2 regions of the Rhodococcus quanlei genome follow, and region 2 is predicted to be linked to the other one. Evidence: riboswitches for the same ligand, from Rfam matches in the RefSeq annotation. Region 2 holds a riboswitch; the other holds the start of a gene.

Region 1 (15,648 bases), on a different contig from region 2:
GCTGGCGTCCACGGCCATCATCGAAGCGGTCGCCGATGTGTGCACCGAGGTCGGAATCGGACGGGACCAACCGGTGCCTCTCGTCGTGGATCCGGTGTGCGCGTCCATGCACGGCGACCCGTTGCTGCATGCGCAAGCTCTCGACGCAGTCCGCAACACCCTGATCCCCATCGCCACGGTGGTCACCCCGAACCTCGACGAGGTGCGTCTCATCACGGGCATAGATGTGGTCGACGATGCGAGCGCCCGGCGGGCCGCCGAAGCCCTGCATGCATTGGGTGCACGGTGGTCGATCGTGAAGGGCGGGCACCTGCGCACGTCGTCGACCAGCACCGACCTGCTGTTCGACGGCGACACGTTCCTCGAGTTCACCAGCCCCCGTATCCCCACCGGAAACGATCACGGCGGCGGCGACACCCTGGCTGCTGCCATCGCCTGCGCTCTGGCCAACGGGCACACGGTGCCGGACGCCGTCGCGTTCGGCAAGGAGTGGGTCACGAAATGTCTCGAGTCGTCGTACGACCTCGGTGCGGGGCACGGCCCGGTGTCACCGTTCTGGCGGCTGCACTGAACTTTGTTCCAACGCTGCACCACTTTGTTCCAACGAACGCTGGGCTGGACCGCTTCTGAGCCGTCAGAGCCATCCCACCGATCCGAGAACGACGAGCGCTGTCGCGTCGACTCCGAAGATGATCGACACGGCGGTGATCTGGTGGCGCAGCTTGGTCATGTCGTGCACCAGATACGCGGCGGCGAAGAACGGCAGGTAGCCGACCAAGAAGATCAATATCGGCATGCCCGCACTCCACCAGGACCATTCCCAGGTCAGGACGCCCATCTGATTGAGCAGGATCTCGATTCCCACGGCGAGTCCCGCGCCGACACATGCGAACACGACTCGGTTGTTGACCCCGAGAATGCGCAAGTCTTTGTCGGCGGGCAATATCTTGATCGCCACGATGCCCATGATCGCGAACATGAAGCTGATTTCGATGTTCAGCCCGATGAGGATTTGATACGCGGAGTCTCCGGGAGCGCCCCAGACCGGAGCCCTACCGGTCGCATGGAACACCGCAGAGTTCCAGATTTCGTTGAACCAGTCCATACCCCAGAACGCGAGCCCACCGAGCACCAGGCTCCAGTTCCGTCGCTCGACCTCGACGCTGTACACGTACAGCACCATCAGTAGCAGCGGAATCACGTACCACTGGAACTGCGAGCTGTCCCGCAAGTGTTCGAGTGCTGCTCCGGCGGAATCGGTCATCGAGCGCCCAGCCCTTCTGCGGCGGTCACCGCGGCGACAGCCCGCCCCAGCACCTCGTGGGCGAGTTCGTAGGCGCCTGTGTTGTCGCGTGCGGCGATTCGCCCCGCGAGGTCGATATGGCCTTGTGGATCGTCGTACTCCGCAGCATGAATGCCGAGTTCGGCGAGGGTGTCCCACCCGATATCGGTGTAGCCGGTCACGAGTGTGTTCTGGGCGAGCTGATAGGCCACGTTGCCCGATCCGGCGAACACCGCTTGCCAGAACTCCAGATCCACCTCCGCGATGGTGCTGTCGTCGGGCGCCGCATAGCGCTCGGCGGCATCGCGGATCTCCTCGATTTGCGATTCGTCCGCTTCGAGCGCACACAGGCGTGCCGCGTCTGCGGCAACCGTGCGCCGCATAACCATGATGTCCCGCATCAGGTGCGGGGCAGGCAGCGCACCGGAGCGGGCGACCATCGAGAGGGTGTCCATACCGGCGTGGGTGCGCCAGTCGAGGACCATGGGTTTGCTGCCGTGCGCGACGCGCACCAGGCCGGACTGCTGTAGTCGTTTGAGTGCCTCGCGGACGGCGTGCCTGTTGACGCGGAAGGATTCCGCTAGGTCGCGCTCCGACGACAATTGGTCACCAGGGCGGACCTTCCCCGCCAATATTCCGTCTGCGAGCTGCGCGAAGACGCCGTCACTGACTGTGGCTCGGGCAATGGGGACGGCTTCCATGGCACCGGACACTACCGGCTCGAACAAACTGATCAACTGGATTGACCAGTTGAGGTACATTACTGCCCGAGCAACCTCGGAGGGGACATGGAACGCATGAACAACCGGTTCACTCGCACGTCGTTGTACGCGGTGTGCGTCGCAATCGGCATCGCCTGCACCCAAGGTGCGGCGCCTGCTGGCGCGTCGGAATCGCGTCCACTCGACTGTGTTCCCCCGATCGGGACGAACCAGCTCATTCCGCCGCTACCCGGTCTGGTCACCCCGCTTCCGAGCGTGAAGGGGCTCTCCGAGTTCGAGGACCTCGCTCCTGCACCCGCCGGGCTCGATCTGCCGGCGGACATGCACCTGCGCGATGGCGCGCAGGGATTCAACAGTTACGCCGAATTCGCGCTCAGTGACGGTTCTCTCTACACCCGCCCGCGCGGTTCCGACGGTCCGTGGCGCACGGTGAACACCCCCGGCTGCCTCGATGGGCACATCGCCGCCATTTCGGTCGACGGGAACATGGTCGTTGCCTTGGACGGGAACGGGTGGATCTACTCCCTCGACAACGTGCTCTCGGGTCCGATGGTGTGGAACTGGACCCGCTCGTTCGGGGGGCCGATCTGGCTGTGGCCGGGAATGACAGTCCCCGACGGTGCCCAGGAACCGGGCAAGTGGGCCCTCAGCCACCGGGTCTCGGACAGTTTCGTCGACGCCGAGGGAAACCAGCACCCACTGACGGCAGGATTGGTGCAGGTGGTGAGCCTGACGGGTGACGGCTCCCGCATCGTCTACCAAGACCCGTGGCTGCCCGCCGATTACAGCTACGAAATCGGTGGGCCGTTGGACGGGCGATTCATCTCGAACTCCATCTCCTCCGCCGGCTCGGTCAACATGGTGATGAACCGCTACGGCGACATCTACACCCGCAAGTACGACCTGGACCTGGCCGGCGCCAACCACATTCCGCACCGCTACACCTGGCAGGAACAGACACCGGCGCCGCAAGCGCCCACCCAACTTCAGGAACGATTCGACCCGCGCTTCACCGGGGTCTCACTCCCCGGACCGGACTGGCAGCACCAGGTCAAGATCCCCGGCGAGATCACCTCCCGCATCTCCATCAACGTCACCGGACCGGCAGTGGAGGACCGCGAACTGCGCGTCGAAGGACGCCGCGACGGCCGGACAGGCTACTGGCACAAGGGACTGAGCGCTTCGTCCTGGGAATTCACGCCGACGGGACAGCCTCTGAAGCAGCCGATCCTGACCGAGGCCGACCCCTCCGCCGATCAGTCGTCGTTGACGCTGGCACCGGCCAGCGAGCTCTCCTACTCGGGCCCACTGCCTGGTGGGTGGACCGCGCTGGTCGAGCACTTCGACTGGGCGCAGACAACTCACGACGTGGTCCTGACCGCACCGAGCGGGCGGACATACGACATCGAAATGCACACCACCGACGCACTCCGGCTGATCCCCCGCGGCCCCGGATTGGACGAGCACCCACGCACCCTCGAAGGGGCCCTCGACCTGCGAACTGCACAGCCCTGGGCGGAAGAGAACGCAGAGCTCGGCACTTTCGTCCGCAATCACCTCGACGGCAAGGACATCTACGAAATCGGGGTCGGCGCAACAAGGAATCAACTGGTGATATCGCCCGCCGGACTGTTGACCGCACCCTTGGGAGTCTGGAACCGAACCTGAGGAGTGAGGAAGCGGCCGCAGATCAGCTTCCGGTCTCCGCCCGCAACCGCCAGATGCCCAGATCTTCGGGGACTCCGCTAGGTTGCGGCGCGAAGAACGCCCTTCGCCACGGCTTCGTCGTGATCCCCAGCGTCTCGAGGGTTCCCGGCTGCAACGCACTGAGCGTGGCAGAGGAGGCCATCACCTTGCCATCACCGCCGAGCGCCATGATTCGAGCCGCGATGTTCACGTCCACGCCCAGCCAGTCGGCGCCTATCCTGCGTGGCAAACCGGTGTGTAGTCCCACCCTCATACGGGGGCGGTACCCGTCGACCTCGACCTCCGCCAAGGCGGCACGTGCGACGAACACCGATTCCACCGCACGATCGGCGCTCGGAAAGACGGCCATGATGCCGTCACCCATACGTTTGACGACGTTCCCACCGCGGTCGTACATCGGTGTTTCGACGACAGACGAGACTCGGCGCAACAGGCCGAGCGTGGCGGAGTCTCCGGCTGGAAGTGCCCAACTCGAGAATCCGACGAGGTCCGTGAACACGATGGTGACCTCGGAAGTTCCGCGACCCTGCCCGGCCCGTTCCAGCAATGCCTGCCACACCTGGAGAGCGCCGAGGCTCACCTCACGCGAAGCCCCGGGTTGATCGCCCTGCGCCCGATCGGCAATGCGCGCCAACGCCCGTGCACTCCCCGGCCCCGCTGTGGACAGGGGATCACCGAACGCCGGGTCTCCGGGTAGAACGCGACGCACCCGGCGAAGCCCGTCGACCAATGGCCGGTGCCCGTTCATCGCCGACAACCACGCCGAAACCGAGCGACCCGAATGCGCGCGAGGAGCCTGGCTGGAGTCGATCGGATCATCACTCACGAGCGTGAGCGTAACGCAGCGTCACACGATTCATTGCCCCGCGCGGTTCGCGCTTCATTGCCCCGCGCGGTTCGCGCTTCATTGTCCAGCGCGGGCCTTCTCGCGTTCCGTCCCGGTAGGCACGCCATTCGGGCCATCCAGATCCTGCGCATACACGCCCACCGCGTAGGCGACTGCCGCCGAATTCTGGGCCAGCGCTTCCCGATCGATGTTGGCGAGAGTGTCGTCCGCGCTGTGGTAGTTCCGGTCGTACGCGACATTCGGGGTGCCACCCCAGTCCTGCGCCTGTTCGGCGGTCTTCTGTCCGTCTGCCCCACTGAACACGCCACCTGCCGGGATCTGCGCCGCAATGAACGGGCCGTAATCGGAGCGTCCGTCGAAGTCGGTACCGTCGACTTCGACGCCCACACTCTCGAAGTAGTCGACGAAGGTGCGTTCGATACCGGCCGAACCCTTCGGTCCCGGGCCCGCACCGAACGCATCCGAGTCGTCACCGTCGTAGGCGAGGTAGCCAGGGTTCTCCGATCCCAGCATGTCGAAATTCAGGTACAGGGCGATGTCCGACTTCTGCTCCGGGGTCAGACTTTCGACATACGCCGTCGAACCACGCAGTCCCAGTTCCTCTGCGCCCCAGAATGCGAACCGGACGGCATTGTGCACGTTCGGGCTGCCGCCGAGCTGCGACGCCGTCTCGAGCGTGGCGGCGACACCTGTTCCGTTGTCGTTGATGCCGGGGCCGTCCGGCACGCTGTCGAGGTGGGCGCCCACCATGACCACGTCGTCGGTGGATCCGGTGGTGGTCTGCGCGATGACGTTGCGGCCCGTCGAGGTCGTCGTTTCGGTTTCGAGCGTGAGCGTCACTTCGTCGGCAGCGACGAGGTCCGCGCCATCGTCCTTGCTCACGCCGGCGACGGGTATCTCGCCCGCGTCGGGGGTGCCGAGCGTCCCTCCGACCAAGGGCCCTTCTTCGTTGTTCACGACAACAGCGGCGGCGGCTCCGCGCTCGGCTGCGGCCTTCTGCTTGTCCGCGAATGGACACACGCCACGATCCACGACCACCACGGCGCCGGTGACGTCCAGTCCGTCGTAGTCGGTGACCTCGCAGCCGGGGGTCTCGTCTGCGGGTACCGCCACGACGGGTGCGGTGATTCCGTCCGGGCCTGTCGAGGGCGAGTACGCAAGTGCCTGCACCTCGATGTCCTGGCCGTCAGCGCGTAACTGCTCCGACTTCACATCGAAGGAGTGGTACTCGAATTCGGGCGTCTCGACATCGAACCCGCTCTCACGCAGGGTCTGCGCGACGTAGTCGACGCTGGCGGCGTAGCCGGAAGTGCCGGCTGCCCGGTTTCCGTCGTTGTCCGCCGCAATCTCTTCGAGCTTCTCGAGGTGGTCCACCACCGAATCGATCGTGACCGACTCCGCCAGCACGTGTGCGTCGACCGGCACCGGCGTCTCGTCGTCACCGGACGAACATCCTGCGAGAGCAAGCGCTCCTGCCACACCGACCGTGAAGACTCCCCGTAATCGCATCGGCCGAGACTAACGCAAGACACCGGTGGCCGGTGCGAATGGTTTTCGCACCGGCCACCGGCTTTCGTCTTCCCGCACTGCCCTGTGCAGACCTCCCGACGTACGTCTGCACAGGGCGGGAGGACGAAAGTACTGTAGTCGCCTGCAGTGGCCCGGGGTGTCCCGGGCGTGTTCGTCAGGCGTCGCGGGTGTTCACAGCCACGATTGCCTCACCGAACACGACCGCGACGAAGACCGTGAAGTACACGAGGCTGCCCCATGGACCCCAATGGAAGTCGATTCCCTGCGGCACCCCGAGGAACTGGTTCGCGTTGGCGAAGGGCAGGAACGGTTGCACGTTCCGGCCGATCTCACCGAACAGGCCGAACAGGCTCTCGATCAGCAGTGGCCACAACAGCAGCAGCGCGATCGCGGCGGCCGACTGCCGCACGAGGGCACCGACACCGACCGCCAGCACCACACACAACAAGGCGAAGATCGGTACACCGTAGATCGCACGCCAGGCGTCGCTACCGGACAGGGTGAGCGCTGCGCCCGCCTCGTCACCTGCGGTCATCTTGGCGATCGCATATGCGCCGAACGTGAGCGCAAGGGTCAAGAGCGCGCCACCCACACCGATCAGACCGGCCTTGGCGACGAGTACCGACGCCCGGTTGGGGATCGCCTGGAACGTCGTCCGTATGACTCCGAAACGGTATTCACTGGTCACGGCCAGTGCGGCAAGGATCATCAGCACGAGCACGCCGAAGCCGGACACGCCGCCCACGGCATCCGCGAGTGTCGGCAGGAAGGGATCGAATCCCGGATCCTCCCCGGCGGCGATCTGTTCCTGGTACGACTCGAGGCCCAGCTTCGCAGACCACCCGATCACCGCAGCGAGACCGAGCCCCAGCACGATGATGATGGCGGTGCACCACCACGGCGACCGAGTAGTGGTCAACTTGATTCGTTCTGCAGCCAGAACAGCCATCAGAGGGCTCCCCTCATCACATCTTCGACGCCTTCGGCGTGGTACTGCACGTCGTCTCCTGTCAACTTCATGAATGCGTCCTCGAGCGACCCCCGCTGCGACGACAACTCGTGCAGGACGACGCCCTGGGCTCCCGCGATCGCGCCGATCGCCTCGGTGCTGGAATTCAGCACGAGCAGGGCGGGTACGTCGCCGGATCCTTCGTCGCGAACGGTCAGTCCTTGCGAGGTGAGTGCGCTACGCAGTGCGTCGAGTTGTGGACTGCGTACCCGGACCGTGGACTCGGAGGCCATGTCGACGAATTCCTTCACCGAGGTGTCCGCCTTGAGGTGGCCACGCCCGATGACGACGAGGTGCTCGGCGGTCAGGGCCATCTCCGACAGCAGGTGGCTGGACACGAGAACCGTGCGGCCCTCCGCAGCGAGACGCTGCATGAACTTGCGAATCCAGACGATGCCCTCCGGATCGAGCCCGTTGACCGGTTCGTCGAACAGCAGCACCTTGGGGTCACCGAGCAGAGCACCGGCAAGACCGAGACGCTGGGACATGCCGAGAGAGAAGCCGCCGGCCTTCTTGCCCGCGACGTCGGTCAACCCGACGAGATGCAGCACCTCGTCGACCCGGCTCTTCGGGATCGAGTTGGCGGCCGCCATCCACTGAAGATGAGCGCGTGCGGACCGATTGGGATGAACCCACTTGGCATCGAGAAGCGCACCCACCGTCCGCAGAGGCTGTTGCAATTCGCGATAGTGCTTACCGTCGATCAGTGCGGTTCCGGCGGTCGGCCTGTCCAACCCCAGAATCATCCGCATGGTTGTCGATTTACCCGCACCGTTCGGCCCGAGGAAGCCGGTGACGATGCCTGGCTTCACGGTGAACGTCAGGTCTTCCACGGCCTTCGTCTGCCCGAAGGTCTTGGTCAATCCGTTGACTTCGATCATGCCGACAAGGATGCCAAGGATGCGGGGCCCGCGCATCGGCCGTGGGGCTGTTCACTAGTAGTCCTGCGGTACCACAGTCACCCCGAACAGTGCCCCCGAGGATCCCCCGAAAACCCCCTAGGACGAGGCCTGCGCCCAGAACCGCTTGGGTATGCGGCCCGCGTGACGAGCCTGGTACCCGGCAGCGACCGCCCCGCGCATCGCCGAAGCCATCATCTCCGGGTCGTTGGCACGAGTGACTGCGGTAGCAAGGAGAACTGCGTCGCATCCCAGTTCCATCGCCTGAGCCGCATCGCTCGCGGTGCCGATCCCCGCATCGAGGATGACGGGAACCTCCGCGCCCTCCACGATCATCTCGATGTTGTGCGGATTCGAGATGCCCAGGCCGGTGCCGATCGGCGAACCGAGCGGCATGACCGCCGCGCACCCGACGTCCTCCAGGCGGCGAGCCAGAACCGGGTCGTCGGTGGTGTACGGCAACACCACGAACCCATCGTCGACGAGCTGTTCGGCCGCGCGGACGAGCTCGATCGCGTCGGGCAGCAGCGTCCGCTCGTCCGCGATGACCTCGAGTTTCACCCAGTTCGTCTCGAGAGCTTCGCGTGCGAGCTGTGCGGTGAGAACAGCTTCGGCGGCGCCACGGCATCCCGCCGTGTTGGGAAGCAGAGCGATGCCGAGGCGCCGCAGCAGATCCAGTACTCCCGTTCGACCGGTCGCATCGACCCGACGCATCGCCACAGTGGTCAGCTCGGTGCCGGAAGCAACGAGCGCTTCCTCGAGGACGGCAAGATTGACGGCGCCCCCGGTGCCCATGACGAGCCGGGAGTCGAAAACCCGGTCTGCAATCGTGAACTTGCCGGGGTCACCGGTCGCGGTGTCACCCACCCTGCACCGCCGTGAGAACTTCGATCTCCCAGCCACGACCGACGGTTTCCGACCAACGGGCACGTGAGAAGACCTCACCGTTGATCGCAACCGCCACGCCCTTCGTCGGCAGGTCCAATCGCTCGAGCAGCTCGAGCACCGTCGTGGGCTCGGTCAACTCGTGGTCCGTGCCGTTGACGCTGATCCCGATGGGGATGGTCATGCCGCCGACTCGTCCCACATTCTGTTCGTTCATCGCTTCCTCACTACGTTCCGGAATCGTTCGGAGTTCGCACACTCGGCCTCCTCGAGTGTGCTCCCGTCCAACAACGCCACCACCGCGTCAGCGGTGACCGGTGTCAGCAGGATGCCGTTTCGTCCGTGTCCTGCAGCCACTACAACACGATCGGACAATCGGCCGATCAGTGGCAAGTTGTCCGGAGTCATCGGTCGTAGACCTGCTGCCGCTTCTTTCAGTTCGTACTCACCGATCGCCGGCATCAGCGCCTCGGCATCCGCTATGAGGTCACGGACTCCTCCCACTGTGACCTGAGTGTCCTCGCCGGTTTCGTATTGGGTGGCACCCAACACGATCCCGTTCGCACGCGGCACCAGGTATGCGGGACGGCCGTGAACGGTGCCTCGAATCGTACGGGTCGGCGCAGGCGTCACACCCGGCCTGGTACCCAATCTGAGGATCTCCCCCTTCACCGCCCGCACGGGCAGTCCCGGCCACAGCCTTGGTGCCGCCAACCCTGCCGCCAGCACTACCTGATCCGTGGTGAGGTCGTCGAGATCGTGGACGTTCTCTTCCGTGAATTCCACGCCGGCCGCCCGAGCGTTCTCTCGGAGGGCAACGAGAAGCAGGCGATTGTCGACCGCCAGTTCGGAGCGGGCCAGCAGCCCCAGCCGCACCTTGGGCCCCAACACCGGCTCGAGATCCCGGATTCTCGCCCGATCGACGATGTCCACGTCGTACCCCTGCGTGCCCACCCAATCGGCGATGGTGCGCAGATCCTCGGCATCCGCACCGTCGAGCGCAACAGTCAACGAACTGGAGGAGGTGAACAGCGATACGTCGGCTCCGGCCTCGAGTTCCTCTCCGAAGTCGGGCCACCGCTCCAGCGAAGCGCCGCCGAGACCGAGCACATGCTCCTCACCTGGCCAGCCCTCCGACAGCGGGGCGAGCATTCCGCCCGCCACCCACGACGCACCGGAACCGCTCGCCGCGTCGTACAGACGGACCGACCACCCTTGCCGTGCTGCCCGCCATGCAACGGACAGGCCGATGACCCCGCCACCCACGACGGACAACGAGCGCGCCACAATTCCTCCTAGACTTCCTGCGCCGGCATGATCCGGGTCAGGTTCGACGGTCGGGCCGGCGTCGACCCCTCTCAGCCCCGCGATCCAGGGACTCCCGTGACAACTGTTCTTCTTCGAAGGTTACCGTCATGGCCGTGACCCCCACACACCGCAGCAACGACATCGACCGCCGTGCCCGCCTCGCAGCGTCCCGGTTGTACCTGTGCACGGATGCCCGCCGCGAGAAGGGTGATCTGGCGCAGTTCGCCGAAGCCGCACTGGCCGGTGGCGTCGACATCATTCAGCTGCGGGACAAGGGTTCGGCCGGCGAGCAGCAGTTCGGTCCGATGGACGTGAAGGACGAGTTGATCGCGTTGTCGGTGCTGACCGAGGCGGCGCATCGGCACGGCGCACTCGTCGCCGTCAACGATCGTGCCGACATGGCTCACGCCGCCGGTGCCGACGTGCTCCATCTCGGCCAGGGAGACCTTCCGGTTCCGTACGCCCGCGACATCGTCGGACCCGACGTGATCATCGGCAGGTCCACCCACAACCGGGCGCAGGCCGGGCTCGCTGCAATCGAGGAGAGCATCGACTACTTCTGCACCGGCCCCGTATGGGCGACACCCACCAAGCCCGGACGCAGCGCCGCAGGACTCGACCTCGTACGTTCCACCTCCGCCGCCGCGCCGAATCGTCCGTGGTTCGCGATCGGCGGTATCGACGAGGCGCGCCTACCCGAAATCCTCGACGCCGGCGCCACCCGCATCGTCGTGGTCCGTGCCATCACCGCGGCATCGGACCCTCGAGAGGCGGCCAGGTCACTCAGCGAGAGACTCCGCGTCTCAGGCGAACGGGATAACCGACCGACCTGACCAACGCAGGGGGCGATCAGCGATCGACGCCGGATTCCCGTGGAATGCTCAGCATCGCCTGCTGCAACCGCGCCCAGGCGTCGGCGAACCCGGGATGCAGGGGCAACGACGTGACATGATCTTCCCGAACCCACCGCAGTTCGGTGCTCTCACCGTTGGGCACCGTTTCGAGTTGACTGTCGGCATCGGCGATCACGGTTGTGTAGGTCCACCCGCCGTCCACCGTCATGGTCACCACCTCGGCACGCACGACGATCGCATCGCCCTCGATGCCGGCTTCCTCCTCGGCCTCGCGCACCGCTGCGTGGGTGGTGCTCTCGTGAGAGTCGCGCGCACCGCCCGGCAGCGCCCAGGTACCGCCCTGATGACTCCACGCCGCCCGATGCTGCAACAGCACCGTGGGGGTACCGTCCGCAGCCGGAGCGCGCAGCAGTAGACCTGCGGCCCCATGTTTGCCCCAATGGCGAGTTCCGTCCGGGCTGACCGCCCAACCGTCACCGTCACCGCGCATCGACTACCCCTGTCGGTTCGATCACCCTGCAGTGCCCACACCCTAGCCGACCTCGCGGATCTCGACAGGGACCGATCTCGACAGGGAACGACATAGCAGGGAACGACATAGTTCGCTTCGATGAGCGACCCTACTTATATGCTCCTCGGGTGAGTAGGCCCAACGAGAGGGGGTGACATTGCGATGCTCCGTGAAGCCCCGTCCATCGAACCGCACGGTGGGGATGCTGCCGCTGAGAAGTCGTCCGACCCCCGCATGGCCCGCAGACAGGAATTACGCCAGTTCCTGCTCTCGACTCCGGCCCGGCTGACCGCGTTGGGGGCGCTTCTCGTCGTACTCACACTGGCTGCCGGCATCGTGACCTCGGCATCCGTGAACAGCAGACAGTCCACCCTCGACACCTTGCTGGCGGAGACCGAGCCGCTGGCGGACTCGGCCCAGAACCTCTACGGCGCATTTTCCGTCGCCGACGCCGCAGCCACGACTGCCTTCATCTCCGGCGGCATCGAACCGCAGGCGGTGCGTGACAAGTACACCCAGGCGGTGGGCGTCGCATCCGCCGAGTTGGTGTATGCGGCAGCCGGACTTGCCGACGGCGACACCGGCAGCCGCCGACTCCTGGCGTCGATCGCGACCGACTTCACGGTGTACACGGGTCTGATCGAGACGGCACGTGCCAACAACCGCAGTGGGCACCCCGTCGGCGCCTCCTATCTCACCGAGGCCTCGACGCTGATGCAGACCGGGCTGCTGCCGATGGCACAGAACTTGTATGCGCGTCAGGCCGAGAACGTCGCCGATACGCAGCGGGAATTCGTCCAGCCACCGTGGGCGGCCATCGCGCTACTCCTCGCGGCACTGGTCGCCCTCGTCGTCGCTCAGGTCCTGATGGCGCGGCGAACTCGTCGAACACTCAACGTGGGCCTCATCCTCGGGTCGGCCGCCATGGGAGTGTTGTTGGTATGGCTGCTCGGTACGGGACTGCTCTCGTCCATGGACGTGCGACGGGCCCTGCACGGCGGGACCGAACCACTTCACGAACTGACGACGGCCCGCATCCTGTCTCAGCAAGCTCGTGCCGAGGAAACACTGAAACTGGTGCGTCGTGACTCCGTCGGGGACTACGACGAGGCCTACCGGGACAAGGCAGAACACCTCACCTTCACACTCGGCGAGTACGCGAACAGCGACACCGATGTGTCCCAGGACGAAGTCGAACGGGCAATCGCGTCGTGGAGGCAGTGGTCCGATTCCCACGCCGACATGAAGACCGCATTCGATGCCGGAGAATTCGAGACGGCAGCCGACATCACCGTCGGACCAGGACCGGACAGATCCACGGCCCAGTTCACCGCACTCGACGACGCACTCACCGAGGGTATCGTCGAGGCCCGTAACGAACTCCGGTCTCGGCTCTCGAGCGCCTCGGACGTACTCACGGCACTCGGACCTGGTGCGCTGGTGCTGTCCGTCATCGCGTTCGGTGGAATCATCGTCGGTTTGTGGCCGCGACTTCGGGAGTACCAGTGACCAGGGCACGCAAGACCAGGGCACGCATGACCAGGGCACGCATGACCAGGGCACGCATGACCAGGGCACGCAAGCGCGCGGCCGTGGCCATCGCCGCGCTCGCTCTTCTGGTCGGCGCCTGCGGCGAACCCGAGACGATCCAGGTCGAGGCTCCGGACTTGGCCTACACGGAGCCGCCGTTGCCGTCCGGGGCAAGTATCGCGCCCGACCCCGCGCAGGTCGGTGCGACTTCGCCAGAACCGGACTGTGGCAACCCCGTCGCGAGTCTGCGGCCGTTCCCACCGGGCACCGACCCCGCCGCCATGCCCAACGTCGAGAACATCCGGGCGCGTGGACGGTTGATCGTCGGACTCGACACCGGCAGCAACCTGATGAGTTTTCGTGACCCCGCAACCGGAACCGTCACAGGATTCGATGTCGACATCGCCCGGGAGGTCGCGCGTGACCTGTTCGGCGACCCCGACCGCGTCGACATCCGCATCCTCACCTCCGCGAACCGCATAGAGGCACTGAAGAAAGGGACGGTGGACATCGTCGTCAAGACCATGTCCATGACCTGTGACCGCCGCGAACAGGTCGCGTTCTCCACCGAGTACCTCGAAGCACACCAACGGATTCTGGTGGTGAAGGACGCCGAGATCGCCGGCCTCGACGACCTTGCCGACAAACGGATCTGCGTCGCACGTGGCACCACCTCGCTCAGCCGTCTGCAGAAACTGGTGCCGGAGGCCACCATCGTGACCGTGCCCATGTGGGCCGACTGTCTCGTAGTCCTCCAGCAGCGGCAGGTCGATGCCGTCAGCACCGACGACACCATCCTCGCCGGTCTCGCGTCGCAGGATCCCTATCTCGAGATCGTCGGCGAAAGCATCGGGACCGAGCCGTACGGTATCGGTATCACCAAAGGCCGCGACGACCTCGTGCGATTCGTCAACGCAACACTCGAACGCATTCGCCACGACGGAACATGGCAGAGACTCTACGACCGGTGGCTGTCCGTACTCGGCGACACCGAACGGCCTCCGACCGCCGTCTACAAGGACTGACTCATGGCCGACAACGAAGACGATCAAACCACCCAGGCGGCGCAGCGGCCCGAAGCAACCCAGGCAGTACACCGCCCGGAGAAGACACAAGCAGTACACCGCCCCGAGACGACGCAGGCTGCGCAGCGCAAGTCCGACGCCACGCATCCTTCCACCGCAAGTTCCGGTCGCTCGACGCGTTCGTCGGTCGCGCGAACCGGTCGACGCCTGCGGATCGGTGGAGGGCTGGTCGAGGTGCCGATGGTCTCGACGGTCGACCCGGCCTCCGCGGTGATGGACGACCCCACCGTCGCCGAGCGTAAACGGTTCTGCTGGAAGTGCAGTCATCCGGTCGGGCGGACCGGTGCCACGGCGAAGGGGATCGACCACGGCGCCTGTGAGAAATGTGGCGTCGAGTTCGACTTCCGTCCGGCACTGTCGCCCGGCGACCTGGTGGGTGGGCAGTACGAGGTTCAGGGTTGCATCGCTCACGGCGGGCTCGGCTGGATCTACCTCGCCATCGACCGCAACGTGAGTGACCGTTGGGTGGTACTCAAGGGCCTGTTGCACGCCGGGGACGCGGAAGCGCAAGCGGTCGTAGTGGCCGAACGCCAGTTCCTGGCCGAGGTCACGCATCCGAGTATCGTGAAGATCTTCAATTTCGTGGAGCATCCGCTGCCGGACGGCACTCCGATGGGGTACATCGTGATGGAGTACGTCGGCGGTAACTCACTGCGGGACGTACTGGCGGGATATCCACTTCCGCAACGACTTCCCGTCGAACAAGCGATCGCGTACGTTCTGGAGATCCTGCCCGCGCTCGGCTACCTGCACTCGACCGGGCTGGTGTACAACGACCTCAAACCCGACAACGTGATGGTCACCGAGGACTCGCTCGAACTCATCGATCTGGGTGCCGTCGCCGGCATCGAGGACTACGGGTACCTGTACGGCACCCCTGGTTACCAGGCACCGGAAATCATGGAGACCGGGCCCACGGTGACCTCCGACATCTTCACCGTCGGTCGTACACTCGCCGTCCTCACGATGGACATGGCCACCACCAACGGCCGTCTGCGCGACGGGCTTCCCGAGCCCGAGGAGGCACCACTGCTGGCAGAGCACGAGTTCTTCCACCGACTGCTGCTGCGCGCGACGAACCCGGACCCGAAGTGCCGGTTCGAGTCCGCCGAGGAACTGACCGGGCAACTCCTCGGGGTGCTACGCGAAATACTGTCCATGCAGACCGGTGCCGAACACCCCGGCCTGTCCACCGCATTCAGCAGGCAGAGAACCACCTTCGGAACAGACGAGTCGGTGGAGCAAACCGACGTCTACGTCGACGGCCTCGAACGCGACACGAACCTGTGCGGCGCCTCTGTGGTTGCGGCCCTTCCGGTCCCGCTCATCGATCCCGCCGACCCGAATGCGCAGTTGCTCGCCGCCACGGTGCACAGCGCGCCGCACCAGACCCTCGATGCCATTCGGCACGCACGGGAGAACGGAATCGAACGGATCGTCGGCAACATCGACACGTCCTTTACCCGCGAGTTGACGCTC
Region 2 (15,648 bases):
GCGCATTGATCTGCGACCAGTCCTGCCCGGGGCGCGCAGTCAAGAACAGCGGCAGTGCGAGGTTTGCGGTGGAGCGGATCGCGGGGTCGTGGCGGCGCAGGTCCACCGGGACCATCAATCGCACGGGTGCGGCGGCGGCGTCGGCGAGCACCTCGCCGATGCGTGCCACCGTTGCCTTGGGCGCCGCATTCACCGTGCGCCGACTCCACACGAACTTCGGTTCGCCCGGCTCGGGGGCGCCGCGCCCGAGCGGGGACGCAAAGGTGGGTAGCAAGCGCGTCGCCTCGCTCGGCCGGCCGATCCGGTCGATGAGAGTGTGATCCGCTGTCGCATCCGCTGCGCCCACCGGCTGCTCGCCGCGCAGGACTCGGAAGACGTCTGCGGCCCACGTCTTCAGCCCGGTCGCGTCCATGACCCCGTGGAATGCCCGGAAGACGACGGCGGGCCGCTCGCCCCGCACCAGCAACACCTCGGTGGTGGCAGCATCATTCGTTCCGAGTGGCCGCTCGAAGATGCGATTCGTGCCCGGATCGCCGCGATCGAGATCCAGCCCGTCGACCGCTTCGACGTGGGGCGGTCGTCCGTTGTCCACCCAGTTCGTGCCCGAGCGGACGAGGCGTGCTCCCGGGCAGGCGGCCGACGCCCGCTCGACCGCGGTGGCCAGCTCCTCTGCGCCGATGCTTCCGCTGCCTTCGACGATCAGTTGGATGGCGAACGGAGGCGCCAGCGATCTCCCCGCAAGATACAGCTGCTCGGTCGGGGAAATCGGGCGGTGGAAGCGGGACGTGGTCGTCATGGGGTGCCTCGGATGAAGGTGGGATCGGGGATGCGGCGCGGCAGGGTTACTGGAGGTGTCGGGTCAACTCGGCGACGCCGCCCTGTGCGTCGACCCAGGTCTTGAATTCTGCGAGACCGGTGTCGCGGTCGACCACGGGCACGTACCCGAAGTCCCGTCGCGCGGCGCCGGTGTCGAACGTGGACGAACGAGTCAGCAGTGCGACAACGTAACGCGAGAGGGGCGGGGAGTAGCGCGTGGCGAGGTAGGGGATCTTCCAGACCGTTTCGATGATCGAGACGGCGGCAGCGACCACGTGAGGATTCGGCTTGCGTGAGGGTGGGGCGATGCCGAACTCACGTGCGGTGTCGGCCATGAACGGCCAGATGTCGGTGACCTCGTCGTCGGCGATGAAATACGCTTTACCGCCGACGTCGTCGGATTTCGCCGCCTTGACCGCGGCGTCGACGATGTTGTCGACGTGGCAGAACGACGCCAGCACTTGCCGGCCGTTCGACAGGTCGGGGAGTGCGCCGGCGTGGGCGCGACCGAGAAGGCGCACGATCGGCCCCGAGCGGTCTCCCGGACCCCAGATCGCCCTGGGACGCAGAGCGCAGGTCACGAAACCGGGCTCGTCGGCTGCGAGGACCGCTTGTTCGGCCAGTGCCTTCGTTTCGGAATAGAAGTTGAGGTAGCGCTGCGGGTACGGAACCGACTCGTCGATGTCGATCTGATCGCCGCCGTCGTAGTCCATGAGGGCGCTCGGACTGGAGACGAACACGAATCGGCCCACGCCATTGCTGCGAGCCGACCGGAGCAGATGTGTGGTGGCGTCGACGTTCTCGGCGACGAACTGCGCCCGTACGCCGCGCTCGTCCACGCGTGCGGCACTGTGGAACACCACGTCGATACCGTGCGTGGCGGCTTCGAGTGAGTTCTTGTCGGTGAGGTCGCCGTACACGAGGTGCAGTCGGGACAGATCTCCCAGATCCTGCAGATTGCTGCTCCGGCGAACCAGGACGGACACGTCGTGACCGTCGTCGACGAGTCGTCGCGCCAAACGACCGCCGAGGAATCCGGACGCGCCGGTGACCAGTGCCTTCATCGAATCTCCTCGGCAGATCGGGTGTCTTGTTCGGGTTGGCTCTTCCACCACGTGAGGCCGAATACGAAGGTCAGCAACGCTGTGCGCGCCCGGGAATGCCCCAGTTTGTCGCCCGCACGGATTGCGGACGGAATCTGTGCCGTGTGGACGACGATGCTGAGGAACGCGTCGATCCACCAGCCGATACGCAGCACACGGTGGCGAATCGGGTTGCCGCCGGCCGCGCGAGCGGCGCCGTACGCGAGGTACAACCACCCGAGCAGCGGAATCGTGCGCAGCAGTACTGTTCTGGTACTCACGGCGCCACCTTGCCTGTCCTCTTCGCCGCCCAGACTGCCAGCTTCTCGCGGCCGATCTTCGCGTTGTGGCGAATGTCCACAGGGAACGAAGGGTGAAAGAGGAAGGTGTCTACGGTTGCCGTCAGCGCGAATTCGCGACCACGATCACGCAACGCGGCGGCGATCGTGGGTGCGTCGGCTCCGCTGCGCGGTTCCACGCAGAGGACGGGACGCTGAGCGCCCTTACCGCCGACCCCCACCAGCGCGGTGCGCGCAACACCGTCGACAGCGTTGAAGATCTGCTCCACCTGCACCGAGAACAGTGTTCCCGCGAGGGTTTCTACACGGTGGCCCTTACGGCCACAGAACCAGATTCGGCCCTGATCGTCGATCCAGCCGAGATCGCCGGTGCGGTGCCAGGTGCGCTCACCGTCCCGAATCTTGCCGGAGGTGTTCGCTTCCTCGGGCCAGTAGTAGCGGGTGCTCACGTTCGGGCCGGTCACCACGATCTCACCGATGCCCTCGTCGAGTGGGTCGGCGTCGTTCCACGTCGGAAGCGCGTCGTCGGTGATCGCCACGACACGGGCCTCGACGAGCGGGGCGGGCCGGCCGATGCAGGTGCCGTGCCCGATCCGGGAGCGCTCGACGAGACTGCCGCTCGGCCCGTCGCCGAGCAGTTCACGTGATTCGATCGACGACATGGGAATGGCCTCGGTCGCGCCGTATCCGGCGTGGACTTCCGCCGTATCCGACAGCACCTCCCGCAGTCCGGTGACCACGTGATCGGGGACCGGTGCGCCCCCCGAGAAGACGGCCTGGACCGAGGACATGGTCACCGAGCGTTCACGCGCATGATCGAGCAGTGGCGCGAGCACGGCAGGTGAGCCGAACATCGTGTGCACTCCGAAGCGGTCGATCGCATCCACGACATGTGCCGGGTCGGTCGAGCCGACCTTGCTCGGAATCAGCGGCGGAAGGACCACACGTGATCCGAGAAACAGGTCCAGTACGCCGAACATGGGGAGGGTGACGAGCGACGCCTCCGGGGTCAATCGGGCGCTCAGCGTCTCCATCTGGTCGATCATCGCGGCCAGGTTTCCGTGCGAGAGCTCCACAGCTTTGGCAGGTCCTGTGGATCCGGTGGTGAACGCGATCATCAGCAGACGGTCGTCGGGGGCCGCTACGTCCGGCATCGCGCGATCGTCCGGCACCCGGCTCCATTTCGCCAGGCAATGACCGCCCCAGAACCATTTTCGGCCGACGGTCACCTTCGTGCGCACACCACGGAACGTGCGACGGAACAGCACTCGCACGGCATGAGCTTGCGGAATGCCGACGAAAGCCTGCGGTTCCACAGCCGACAGGCAACGTAGCATCGGGCGAAGTCCCATACCGGGATCGATCACGACCGGAACAGCGCCCAGCTTGAAGAGGCCGAACAAGATTGCGTACAGCTCCGGCCCCGGAGTGACGAGCACGATGGTCCGGGTGCCCGAGCCCATGCCGTCGTCCGCGAACTGTTGAGCGAGAGCGTCGGACCATTCGTCGAGTTCACGGAACGTGACGTCCGAGTATGTTGGCAAGCCTCCGGGCCGAGTTCCTTCCGCGAATGTGACCGCGGGTCGATCCGGGTTCTGCGCAGCGAAACTGCGGAAGCGGTCGATCGAACCGCAGTAGGTATACGCGCTCACGCGTCGGACCCGCGCTCGCCGGGCGGGATTCGGTACAAGGCCGCCGCAGCGCTCGGTCCGGCACCTGCCGTCACGAAGAGGATGTTCCGGTACGCGCCGAACGCACCGCGGCGGGCCGCCTGGTGATAGGTCAGGGTGAGGGTCGCCGTGTGCGGATCGCGATCGAACTCTCCGAGGAGTGCCGGCTCGGTGGCGCGGACCCCGAGTTCGGCGGCGAGCTTGGTCGGGAAGTCCGGTTCCGGGGTCGACGCGACGAGAACGGTGGACGAGAGGTCCACTTCGTCGTCGGCCAGGGCGGAACGGGCAGCGGACAACGCGACGTCGAGTAGGCGCTGCGCGAAGTCGTCGTCCCGTTCGACGGTGACGAGATTGCGTCCGTTGGACCCGATGGTGTCGGCGTCGACGCAACCCGTCACTGCGGCGGTGCCCTCGCCGAGTTCGGTGTGTATCCGGCCGAATCCGTCCTGCCCCTCGGTGTATTCGAGGAGTAGGGCTGCACCGGTTGTTCCGTACGGGAAGTCTTCCGGTGCGTCGGCGCCGGTCATGGACGGATGCGTGTCACCCGAGGTGACGAGGACGTGTTTTGCGCTCGCCGTCAGGAAGAGCGATGACGCGACCTGTACCGCGTCGAGCACGCCGCAGGCGCCGTTCATGAGGTCGAACGAGAACGACAGGGGATCGCCGTCCTCGTACTCGAGACCGATTCCCGCTTCCTTCTGGACGAGCGCCGCCACAGCGGGCTCCATCGTGTTGGAATCGCGGTAGACGCACGTGTTGATCAGTACACCGATCTGCGCGGGCGTGACGTCTGCCGAGTCCATGGCCGACCGGGCTGCTCGCGCGGTGTGGGTGACGACGCTCGCCGTGTCGGTGGCATTGCTGATGCCTGTGGATGTGATGACGACGCCCATGTCAGGCCTCCAGGGACGAGATGGTGGCGGACAGGTAACCGGTAACGATGCCGGAAGCGGCAGGGACCATGAGAATCTTGGACCCGGACGGAATCTTCTTCTGCTGCAGTTGATCGTGCAGAACGATGAAGTGTGAGGTACTCGAGGTGTTTCCGTACTTTTCCACCACGTTCAGAGCTTCGGGCATCGGTGTTCCGAACTCACGTTCTGCCAGTGCGTTCATGTACGTGACCGCGGACGCACCGAACTGGTGATGAATGATGTAATCGAACTCTTCGTCCGCGAACGAGCGTCCCTCGGCATCGAGGAAAGCACGCTGATTGTTGGTCCACAGTTTGAAGCGGTTCTCGTTGTGCATCCGGCGGTTGTCCGTGTACAGCGCGATTCCTGCCGACTTGTCGCTGGGCATACCGAGGCAGGCGTCTGCATACTCGGATGCGGTGAGAAGGTCGACGTAATCGATGCGGTCGTTGTCGTCCTCGGAGCGGTCGAGGATCACGGCTGCGCCGGAGTCGCCGACCGACAGCGAGGCGAACTGGAGGTCGTACTTTTCGGAAATTTCCGTCACTGCGGTGTCCGCGATCGGCGTGATGGCTTCGCCGCTCACCACCAGTCCGTTTCGTACGGCACCGGATCGGATCATGCGGTCGAGCAGGTATGTGCCGGTGAGCATTCCGGCGCAGGCATTCGAGAGGTCGAAGTGGATCGCCTGCCGTGCGCCGATCGTCTTGGCGAGCATCGAGGCAAACGACGGCTCGAAGTAGGCCGTCATCCCACCCTTGAAGCGGGTGATCGATGTGGAGATGACGACATCGAGATCCTCGGCGGCGTAACGGGATCGGGACAGGCAGTCCTGGACCGCATTCATCGCGAGGAGGAACGAGTCTTCGTAGTTGTCGGCGCTCTTGTCGTGGACTCGACGTTCGGTGACGCCGGTGATGGCCTCCAGATCGAACGTCGGTGGCTCCGCGAGGCGGGCGATCAGTTCTTCGGTGGTGACCACTCTCGAAGGAAGGTACGCACCGAGGGATTCGAATCTGGATCGAGGCAATGCCGCTCCTTGAGCTCGTGAGAGGGAGTATCCGGGCGGCATCACCCTCTACGAGTTTGCGCGTGAAGTACAGACCGCAGGCCTCTGTGCAGCGAATATGAGATATTACTCACAAGTAAGATTGGGTTGCCTCGTTGTTGCGGGCGCGGAGATCACCGTCGGCAGATGGTGACCGGACACCGGGCGTGGTGCAGGAGATTCTGACTCGTCGACCCCATCAACGCGCCGACGATCGGCCCACGACCGTGGCTGCCCACGACGATCAACTGTGCCTTCCGTGCGTGCTCGACCAGTATCTGGGCGGCGCTACCCTGCTCGGTCACGTGCGTGACCGAAACATCGGGGTAGCGCTCGGACATGCCGGCGACCCCCTCGGACAGCAGTGCCGACTCTTCCTCCTCGACGGCTTTCCAGTCCACCAGGACACCGGTTCCGCCGGCACCCAAAGCGGACGACCCGCGCCAGGAATGGACGGCGACGAGCGGAGCGCCGACCAGACCCGCGAACTCGTAGGCGAAGGTGACGGCGTTGTCACTGAGCGAGCTGCCGTCCACTCCCACGACAACGGGTCGGTCGTCGGGAATCGCCGAGCCCGCAGATCCGCGCCACACGGTGACGGGACACGTTGCGTGGTTCGCCACGTGCAGTGCCGTCGACCCGACGAACAACGACCGGACCGCCCCTGCTCCCGTCGCACCGAGGACCACCATGCGTGCGTCGTCTCCCTCGTCCACCAGATGTGCGCCGGCGGACTCCGGACCGATGCTGGAGTCGATGACCAGATCCGGGAATTCGGACCGGAGCATTTCGGTGGCCCGATCGACGATGGCCTCGCCGTCCTCTCGAAGTTGGCTGAGGAATTGCGATTGGATGAGGACCGCTGCCGGGCTGTACAGGGCACCGCTCTGGGGGAGCGCGTGTGCGAGCATCAGGGTGGCACTCGTCCGGTGTGCGATCGCCGCGGCCCAGCGCGCCGCATTCGACGAGGCGTCGGACCCGTCGACACCGACGACGATGACGTTGGGGTCGGGGGGCATGGCCATGTTCGGCTCCTTCCGCGTGTGGCGGTTTCGGCTTCCACTCTCCGCTATTTCGTGATGTCGCGCGTGGCCTTCCGTGCTTTCGTCCACATTTCGCGGACCTCGGCCGAGTCGGTCTCGGCAGCGGACACCTCGCGTGCGTAGAGCATGCCCAGGACGAAACCGGTAGCGGTGCCCCTACCCGGCCTCGCGAACCCGCGTTCGTCCAGCATGGCCAGGAGGTGACCCCGAGCAACCACCGAATCCTGGTGGTCTCCGAGGAGTTTTTGGAGGTCCTTGTATGCGTTCACTGCGCGGCGCACCCGCTTCGGGTGTGTCGGTTGCATGACTTCGACCGTGTAGCGAAGACGCTTGACACGTTTGCGGGCACGGTGCAGCTGTTCGGCACGCGCGCGCGGATCGTCGGCTTTCTTCGCCGCGCGAATGCGGGAGTCGATGGTGTCGACGAGATGTTCGAGCGTCGAAGACGCCCTCTTGCGGGCTGCCTTTCGTCCGGTTGTGGCCGACGCAGCTGCGCAGGCGGTGGCCAGTGCGGCGAGATCGTCGAACACACCGAGATACCGCGACGAGGCCATCGTGTCTGTGGCAACCCGTTCGGCCGTCTCGGCGAGTACCCCGAAATATGCCTCCGCCAGCGCACGTACACCGTCACGGTCAGGGACTTCGTCGACGGTCTCGAGATGCTCGGCGAATCGTGCCTGCTGGACTTCGACATCACGGGCTTCGCCCAGCCGCCGACCGATCCACCTCAGGTCCTCGATCGTTGTCGCGACGAGGTCGTCGTCGGGGATCGCGCCGCCGTATGTCTGCAGTGCACTTCGCAGCCGCCTGGCGGCAACTCGAAGGTCGTGGGTGGCCTCGGGCGTGTGGCGTCGTTGTTCGATGTCGGCGAGCAGCAGCGCTCGGGTGTGCTCCTGAAGGTAGACGGCCAAGGCTGCCCTGGGATCGGATGCCGTATCGCCACCGGACGGCACCGGTCGGGGCGGTCCGCCGACTGCACGACGCAGTTTCGACGGCTGCGTCGAGCGCGGCATCCCTGCTTCCAGGAGTCGGTCCTCGATCGCCTGAGCCAGGTCTCGGTCCTGACGAATCTGCTCGACTTCGATCTCGCGCCACACGTGATCACCGTGGTCCGTGCTGCCGGTCACCGCGGCGACCACCACGTCGGAGACCACTTCCATCACTGCCGCACCGTCGGCGTCGCGCAGGATGTGCCGTTCGCGATCGGTCGTGATCAGTGCAAGAGGACCGAGACTGCGGGAGCCGGTGACGGCAGTGAGCAACTCGGCGAGAGCGGCCGGGACCCCCGCCTCGCCGGGAACGGTCGCATCGAGTTGTAGCTCCGTGCGGGTGTCGCTGCCGACGGGCAGTTTCAGATGCCATCCCGCGTCGTCGCCGCCTTCCCTACGCCGCAGCGTGATATCAGCATCGAGCAGTCGATGGTCGTCCGTGTCGTAATACAGGGCCGACAGTTCGAACGTGTCGATCACGGGTTCGCCTGCGACACCGGGGAGTCCGGACAGATTCGGCAGCGCACGATCGGGCGAGGCCTCGTACTTGCGTTCCGTCTCGCGCTTCGCGCGGGGTTGCTTCGTGCCGGGACTCATGCCGCCATTGTTGCGTCCATCGGCGGAATGCGACAGGGGAAATAAGGGGGGAATGTGGCGTAGTGCCCGTTCACTGGGGCCAGTCGAGTGTGCGACGGCTGGTGAAGGTGCGCGGGCGGCCGGTGATCGGGTCGTCGAACTCGATCGACCGTGCGAGCAGTCGTAGCGGCTCCGAGTAATCGTCGCCCGGCACGTCGTAGAAGTCGGGGTAGAAGTTGTCACCCACCAGTCCGAGTCCGAGGGAGCTCATGTGCACTCGCAATTGGTGCGTTTTACCCGTGGTCGGTGTCAACCGGTACAGCGCATGGTCGCCCCTGCGCTCGACCAGTTCGAGATAGGTTTCGCTGTTGGGCTCGCCCGGTGTCTCGTAGGCCTGAAGCCGTCCCCGGTCCTTCAGGATGCGGCTGTGCAGAGTTATCGGAAAACGCAGTTCCGCGTCGTAGGGCGCAATCGCTTCGTACGTCTTGCACACCTGCCGTTCGGCGAACATGGTCTGGTAATCGCGCCGAACACCAGGCCGCAGCGTGAACAGCAGGACACCTGCTGTCAGGCGGTCGAGGCGGTGGGCAGGGGAGATGTCCACGAGGCCGAGTTCACGACGAAGCCGGACCAGAGCAGATTCGACGATGTGTGCGCCGCGCGGCGTCGTCGCGAGAAAGTGCGGCTTGTCGACCACCAGCAGATCGTCGTCTCGGTGCAGCACGGCCAGTTCGAAGGGGACGCGCTTTTCGGTGGGGAGGTCTCGGTACAGATACACGAAGGTGTGCCGCACGAACGGTGTGTCCTCGGTGATCGCCGAACCGTCCTGGCGGACGATTTCGCGGGCCGCGACCTTCGAACGGATGCTCGCCGCGTCGCGCGGGAATCGTGCGACGAGGTAGGACAACACGGTCGACCACTCGGTCGAATTGGGTAAACGCAAGCGCGTCGGATCCAGTCCGTCGCGGAGGGGAAGCGGTGCCGATACCACCCGTCCACGATAATTCAGCTGGCGGTCGACCAGGCACAGCGGCGGAACGCGCATAACGATTCTGTCGACTCGCTCGAGTCCCCCGCTTCCAGGTAATACCGTGCGAAAGGTAACGCAGTTCGTCGGGGCGGAACCGGAGGCTGAAATGGACAGGATCCTCGGGACGTCGGCACGTCGCCGGCTGCGGGTGGTTGCACACGTGCTGATTGCAGTCGTGGTACTGCCACTCGCGTTCGTAGTGGTGGGCGGCGGCACTGCCGTCGCCCACCCGTACGACCGGCTCCGTGAACATTGGGTACCGGCTCCCGGCGGGGTCGGACATATCAAAGTGCGTATCTGGCTGGCGAACAACGGCAGCAACAAAGCCGTCTACCTGCTCGATGGACTCCGCGCCACCGACGACGTGAGTGGGTGGGAGCACGAGACCAACGCGGCCTGGTTGTCCGATCACGGGATCACTGTCGTGGAGCCGGTCGGCGGGGAATCGAGTTTCTATGCGGATTGGTACGCGCCCAGCAATTTCAACAACCAGCCGTACACCTACAAGTGGGAATCATTCCTCACCGAGAATCTTCCCGACTTCCTTGCCGACACATACGGAATCAGCCGCACCCAGAATGCCGTGGTGGGACTGTCCATGGGCGGAAACGCCGCGCTGATTCTGTCCGCGTATCACCGTGACCAGTTTGCGTTCGCCGGTTCGATGTCCGGTTACCTGAATCTGTCGGCACCCGGTATGCGTGAAGCGATTCGCCTCGCGATGCTCGATGCGGGCGGTTACAACTCCGATAGCATGTGGGGACCGCCGTGGGATCCGGCGTGGTTGCGTCACGATCCGTTCGTCGTGGCACCGAAGCTGCGTGGTTTGCCCATGTGGATCTCTGCGGGTAGCGGTCTTCCCGGTCCCCACGACCAACCGAGGTCTGCCATCGACGTCTTCAACACCGGTACCGGCATGGGTTTGGAAGCGATCGCGCTCGCCCAGAACCGTGCGTTCCAGGTGCGATTGGCAACCCTCGGTATTCCGGCGCACTTCGAGTTCCCGCCCGTCGGTACACACAGTTGGGGTTACTGGCAGGACCAACTGTGGGCGATGCTTCCGATGATGAAGGCATCGATCGGCGCCTGATTCCGGACCCACCCGAGTGCCTGATGTCCGTAAGCTCGAGTGATGACGAAATGGACAGCGCAGGACATCGGAGACCAGCACGGTCGAACGTTCGTGGTGACGGGTGCCAACAGCGGCCTCGGAGAAGTCGCCGCTCGCGCACTGGGTGCGGCCGGAGCCAACATCGTCCTCGCATGCCGCAACGTGGACAAGGGCCGCGCGGTCGCGTCGGCCATCGGATCGAACGCGCAGGTGCGCAAACTAGACCTCGCCGACCTGGCTTCGGTGCGTGAGTTCGCAGACGGAGTGGATTCTGTGGACGTGCTGGTCAACAACGCCGGGGTCATGGCAGTCCCGATGCGGCGCACTGCCGATGGATTCGAGATGCAATTCGGCACCAACCACCTCGGTCACTTCGCGCTCACCGGATTGCTGATCGACAAGATCACAGACCGGGTGGCCACGATGTCGAGTGCGCTGCACCAACTCGGCGCGATCGACTTGAACGACCTGAACTACGAGCACCGCAAGTACGGACGGTGGCCGGCTTATGGGCAGTCCAAGCTGGCCAATCTGATGTTCACCTACGAATTGCAGCGACGCCTGTCCGAGGCGGGTTCACCGGTCAAGGCGGTGGCGGCGCATCCCGGTTACGCGTCCACCAATCTACAGGGGCACACCGAATCGGTCATGGATGCCGTGATGGGGTTCGCGAACCGGGTGATCGCCCAGTCGGCAGAAATGGGGACCCTGCCGATGCTGTACGCCGCCACCGCTCCCGACGTCGTGGGCGGTGCCTACTACGGTCCGGACGGCCTGTTCGAGCAGCGCGGACATCCCAAACGGGTGGGCTCCAACGGCAAGTCGCGAGACGAAGCGGTTGCCGCATCCTTGTGGGACGCGTCGGAGGAACTCACCGGCGTCACATACGAATTCAGTCGTCGGTGACTTCGAGGGCGACGTCGATGTTGCCGCGCGTTGCGTTGGAGTACGGGCACAACTGGTGAGCCTTCTTCGTCAAGGCGAGCGCTTCGTCGTGCGGTAGGTGCGGCAGGGACACCTCGAGGGTGACGGTCAGTCCGAATCCACCGCCGTCGGTCTGGCCGATCCCGACACGGGCACCGACAGACGAGTCGCCGACGTTCGCCTTGTCCTGGCGCCCCACCAGTTGCAGCGCCGAATGGAAGCACGCGGCGTACCCGGCGGCGAACAGCTGTTCGGGGTTGGCGCCGTTTCCGCTGCCGCCCATCTCGGTGGGGATGGCGAGATCGAGGTCGACTCGTCCGTCGGTCGTTCGGGTGTGCCCGTTGCGTCCTTCTCCTGTTGCGAGGGCTTCAGCTGTGTAGACGACCTTCATGTCGGTTCTCCCTTTCGTGGAGTTGGGTTCGCGTGGAGTTGGGTTCGCGTGGATCTGGGATGGCCGTGGGCTGCTCATTGGGCGTCCCGCAACGACCTGGTGACACGGCTGAGAACGTCGCGCAGAGCGGACAGTTCGGTGCTCGACAGGCCGGTGGCTTCGGCGATCGCGGCCGGAATGTCGGTTGCGTCTGCGCGGAGGGCGGAACCGGTGTCGGTGAGGTGGATGTCGACTCGCCGTTCATCAGCGGTGCGTCGCCTGCGTTCGATCAGGTTCAGGGATTCGAGCCGTTTGAGGAGTGGAGACAGTGTTCCGCTGTCGAGTTCCAAACGTTCGCCGATGTCCCTGACGCCGATGCCGTCCCGCTCCCAGAGTACGAGCAGAACCAGATACTGCGGGTACGTGAGACCCAGGCGATCGAGCATCGTGCGGTAAGCGGCGGTGGTGGCCCGCGACGCCGAATAGAGGGCGAAGCACACTTGCCGGTCGAGTTCGAGGTTGCCGCTCACAATCAACAAGGTAGCGTGCAATTCAATTGTGTGCAACTGGAAATGTCCTCGTGTTGCGGGCTCGTCTCGAATCTCGAAAACCGCACACCTGCCCTGGAAGCAGTTGCTAATTTCACCTGATGCACAAGACGAGACTGATCGCGGCACTCGGCTCGGCAGTAGCGTTGCTTTTGGCCGGGACCGGCACTGCCTCCGCCACCGAACTGCCGGTGACCTACAACTTCTTCTCCGGCATTGCCCCGGAACTGGTCGATCACGGCGGCTCTCTCCCGGGATCCAACGACTACAATTGCGTCCCGTCGCCAGCCCATCCGAATCCGGTGGTGCTTGTGCACGGCACGGGCGGATCGCAGCAGACCAACTGGGGCACCTACGTTCCGCTGCTGAAGAACGAGGGATACTGCGTCTTCGCGCTCACTTATGGGGAGCCGGCTGGTTTGCCGTGGCCGATGACAGCCGTCGGGGGTATGGGCCTCATGGAGGACAGCGCTCGCGACCTCGCCGAGTTCGTCGACGGTGTTCTCGCCGCGACCGGCGCATCCAAGGTGGACATCGTCGGACACTCCCAGGGCACCATCGTTCCTGCCTATTACGCGAAATACCTGGGCGGCAGGGACAAGATCGACAAGCATGTTTCGCTTGCACCGGCATGGAACGGTACTACTGTGGCCGGCGCGGACGTCATCGGCCGAACGGTCCGGGGGCTCGGAGTCGAGCCCGAGGACCTCCCGATCTGCCATGCATGTGCTCAGCTCGATCCCGGATCGTCATTCATGCGCGCGATCCGCGAAGACGGCTACTACTTTCCCGAAATCGAGTACACGAACATCGCCACCAAGTACGACGAACTGATCGTGCCGTACTGGTCCGGTCTGCAACCGGGCGGTGAGAACGTGCACAACATTCTCGTCCAAGACGGGTGCGAGGTCGACTACAGCGAGCACGCGGGTATCGCCGGGTCGCGGCGGGCGGCATTCTTTGTACTCAACGCGCTCGATCCCGAACATCCGCGGCCGGTCCCGTGTGATCGCGCGGCTCCCTTCAGTGGCGCGCCCTTCTGAGCGCATACACTTGTCGGTAGTGACACGGGGTGCCGTCCGATGCGGGCGGCTGAGAGCACACCCGTCGAACCTGATCTGGCTGATACCAGCGAAGGGATGTCGCGGTGGTGTGTCGTATGCATTCCACTTCTGAGGTCTCGACGTCGAACCCGGCTCGCTGGCCGAACAGAAGGTGAGAGATGCAAATCGACAAGCAGATCGTCGTCGTGACCGGCGCCGGCCGAGGGCTCGGCGCGGCCATTGCCCGCGCATTCGCGCGTGAGGGTGCGAGAGTGGTGGTCAACTACCGAAACAGTCGCGAAGCAGCCGAGGTGCTGGTCGCCGAGCTGGGTGACACCGCGACCACGATCCAAGCCGATGTCACCGACGCTGGGCAGGTGGCTGAATTGTTTGCCGCCGCCGAACGGCACTTCGGAGCCCCGGCCACCACCGTGATCAACAACGCGCTCGCGGACTTCTCGTTCAACGGCGACGCACGTGAGAAGGCGGACACGATCTCCTGGGAGGCGTTCGACTCGCAGCTACGCGGCAGCGTCAAAGCGGCGTTGCACACCACGCAGGCAGCACTCCCCGGGATGCGCGCCGCCGGGTTCGGGCGCATCGTCAATGTGGGCACGAACCTTTTTCAGAACCCGGTGGTGCCGTACCACGACTACACCGCAGCCAAGGCGGCCGCACTGTCACTCACCCGCACCCTCGCAGCCGACCTCGGACCGGACAACATCACCGTGAACATGGTGTCGGGCGGGTTGCTGCGCACCACCGACGCCAGCGCCGCAACACCCGACGAGGTCTTCGACCTCATCGCCTCGAGCACTCCGTTACAGCGAGTGACCACACCCGAGGAGTTCGCGGATGCTGTGCTGTTCTTCGCCTCGCCGTGGGCTCGATCGGTGACGGGGCAGAACCTCGTCGTCGACGGCGGACTGGTCAAGGACTGACATGTCGAAGAGTTTGCATTTCAACGCTTTTCTTTTCGGGTGCGGGCATCACGGGGCGGCGTGGCGGCATCCCGACTCACAGGTGGAACGCCTGGTGGACATCACCTACTACGAAGACCTCGCCCGCACGGCGGAACGCGGCTGCCTCGATGCGGTGTTCTTCGCGGACGGGCATTCGGTTCGTGATCCCGCGGGCGGTGGGATGTGGTTTCTCGAACCGATCACCGCGTTGTCGGCGATGGCGCGCGCGACCGAGAAGATCGGGCTGGTCACCACGGTCTCGAGCACCTTCTACACCCCATTTCATGCGGCGCGCATGCTGGCATCCCTCGACCACATCAGTGGCGGCCGCATGGGGTGGAACGTGGTCACGTCGATGTTCGATGCCGAGGCGCGCAATCACGGACTCGAGGCCATGCCTGCGCATGACGAACGATACGAACGAGCGGCGGAGTTCGTCGACGTTGCCTTGGCGCTCTGGGATTCCTGGGACGAAGATGCGATCATCCTCGACCGGGGCGGGCTCTTCGCCGACCCGGACAAGGTGCACCGCATCGAACATCGAGGCAAGAACTTCCTCGTCGACGGTCCGTTGAACGTGCCGAGGTCTCCGCAGGGGCGTCCCGTGTTGTTCCAGGCGGGGGCGTCGGAGCAGGGCCGGGCTCTCGCGGCGCAATGCGCGGAGGGCATCTATGCCGTGGCCTACGATCTGCCGTCCGCGCAGGCCTACTATTCCGACGTGAAGGCCCGGGTTCGCGCGGCCGGACGTGACCCCGAGGCGGTGACGATCATGCCGGGGCTCGTCACCTATGTCGGGTCCACGATGGCTCAGGCGCGGGCCAAGAAGGCCGAACTCGATGCGTTGCTCCCGGTGGAGCAGTCGCTGCGGCAGCTGTCGATGTTCGTGCAACAGGATTGCGCGGAGTGGGAGCTCGACGCGCCGGTGCCCGAATTGCCGCCGCTGGCCGAGTTCACCGGACCGCACGGGCGTTACGACACGATCTTGCGGATCATCGAGAAGGACTCGCCGACCGTGCGGGAACTACTAGGCACCCTCGCCGCCGGGGGTGGGCATTGCACGATGATCGGCACCCCGGAGTCGATCGCCGACGAGATCGAGGAGTGGTTCCGCGGGGAAGGGGCCGACGGCTTCAACCTCATGCCGCCGCTGTACTCACATGGGCTCGACGACTTCGTCGACCAGGTGATCCCGGTGCTCCAGCGACGCGGACTGTTCCGAACCG

What was found. Region 2 has a riboswitch for thiamine pyrophosphate ahead of ACZI8Q_RS12440 (3-oxoacyl-ACP reductase). Riboswitches for the same ligand answer to the same signal wherever they lie in the genome.
Region 1: another riboswitch for thiamine pyrophosphate. It lies ahead of thiO (glycine oxidase ThiO); the one in region 2 lies ahead of ACZI8Q_RS12440 (3-oxoacyl-ACP reductase).

Annotation. Positions count from the first base shown of each region.
Region 1 is NZ_JBUYWD010000011.1:347,742-363,389, forward strand. Features, by position in the region: gene thiD (bifunctional hydroxymethylpyrimidine kinase/phosphomethylpyrimidine kinase) at 1-571, shown strand, start outside; gene ACZI8Q_RS10630 (hypothetical protein) at 635-1,264, opposite strand; gene ACZI8Q_RS10635 (FadR/GntR family transcriptional regulator) at 1,261-1,983, opposite strand; gene ACZI8Q_RS10640 (hypothetical protein) at 2,071-3,672, shown strand; gene ACZI8Q_RS10645 (adenylate/guanylate cyclase domain-containing protein) at 3,695-4,537, opposite strand; gene ACZI8Q_RS10650 (M28 family metallopeptidase) at 4,616-6,067, opposite strand; gene ACZI8Q_RS10655 (ABC transporter permease) at 6,243-7,037, opposite strand; gene ACZI8Q_RS10660 (ABC transporter ATP-binding protein) at 7,037-7,978, opposite strand; gene thiG (thiazole synthase) at 8,096-8,863, opposite strand; gene thiS (sulfur carrier protein ThiS) at 8,856-9,098, opposite strand; gene thiO (glycine oxidase ThiO) at 9,095-10,168, opposite strand; TPP riboswitch at 10,166-10,276, opposite strand; gene thiE (thiamine phosphate synthase) at 10,303-11,022, shown strand; partial or broken gene ACZI8Q_RS10685 (NUDIX domain-containing protein) at 11,084-11,533, opposite strand; gene ACZI8Q_RS10690 (hypothetical protein) at 11,717-13,063, shown strand; gene ACZI8Q_RS10695 (glutamate ABC transporter substrate-binding protein) at 13,105-14,109, shown strand; gene ACZI8Q_RS10700 (serine/threonine-protein kinase) at 14,113-15,648, shown strand, end outside.
Region 2 is NZ_JBUYWD010000014.1:26,681-42,328, forward strand. Features, by position in the region: gene ACZI8Q_RS12370 (non-ribosomal peptide synthetase) at 1-796, opposite strand, end outside; gene ACZI8Q_RS12375 (NAD-dependent epimerase/dehydratase family protein) at 843-1,880, opposite strand; gene ACZI8Q_RS12380 (hypothetical protein) at 1,877-2,179, opposite strand; gene ACZI8Q_RS12385 (fatty acid CoA ligase family protein) at 2,176-3,849, opposite strand; gene ACZI8Q_RS12390 (beta-ketoacyl-[acyl-carrier-protein] synthase family protein) at 3,846-4,760, opposite strand; gene ACZI8Q_RS12395 (3-oxoacyl-ACP synthase III family protein) at 4,762-5,811, opposite strand; gene ACZI8Q_RS12400 (universal stress protein) at 5,964-6,854, opposite strand; gene ACZI8Q_RS12405 (CYTH and CHAD domain-containing protein) at 6,899-8,458, opposite strand; gene ACZI8Q_RS12410 (pseudouridine synthase) at 8,529-9,482, opposite strand; gene ACZI8Q_RS12415 (alpha/beta hydrolase) at 9,574-10,557, shown strand; gene ACZI8Q_RS12420 (oxidoreductase) at 10,600-11,484, shown strand; gene ACZI8Q_RS12425 (organic hydroperoxide resistance protein) at 11,471-11,893, opposite strand; gene ACZI8Q_RS12430 (MarR family winged helix-turn-helix transcriptional regulator) at 11,968-12,402, opposite strand; gene ACZI8Q_RS12435 (esterase/lipase family protein) at 12,522-13,463, shown strand; TPP riboswitch at 13,479-13,577, shown strand; gene ACZI8Q_RS12440 (3-oxoacyl-ACP reductase) at 13,643-14,404, shown strand; gene ACZI8Q_RS12445 (LLM class flavin-dependent oxidoreductase) at 14,406-15,648, shown strand, end outside.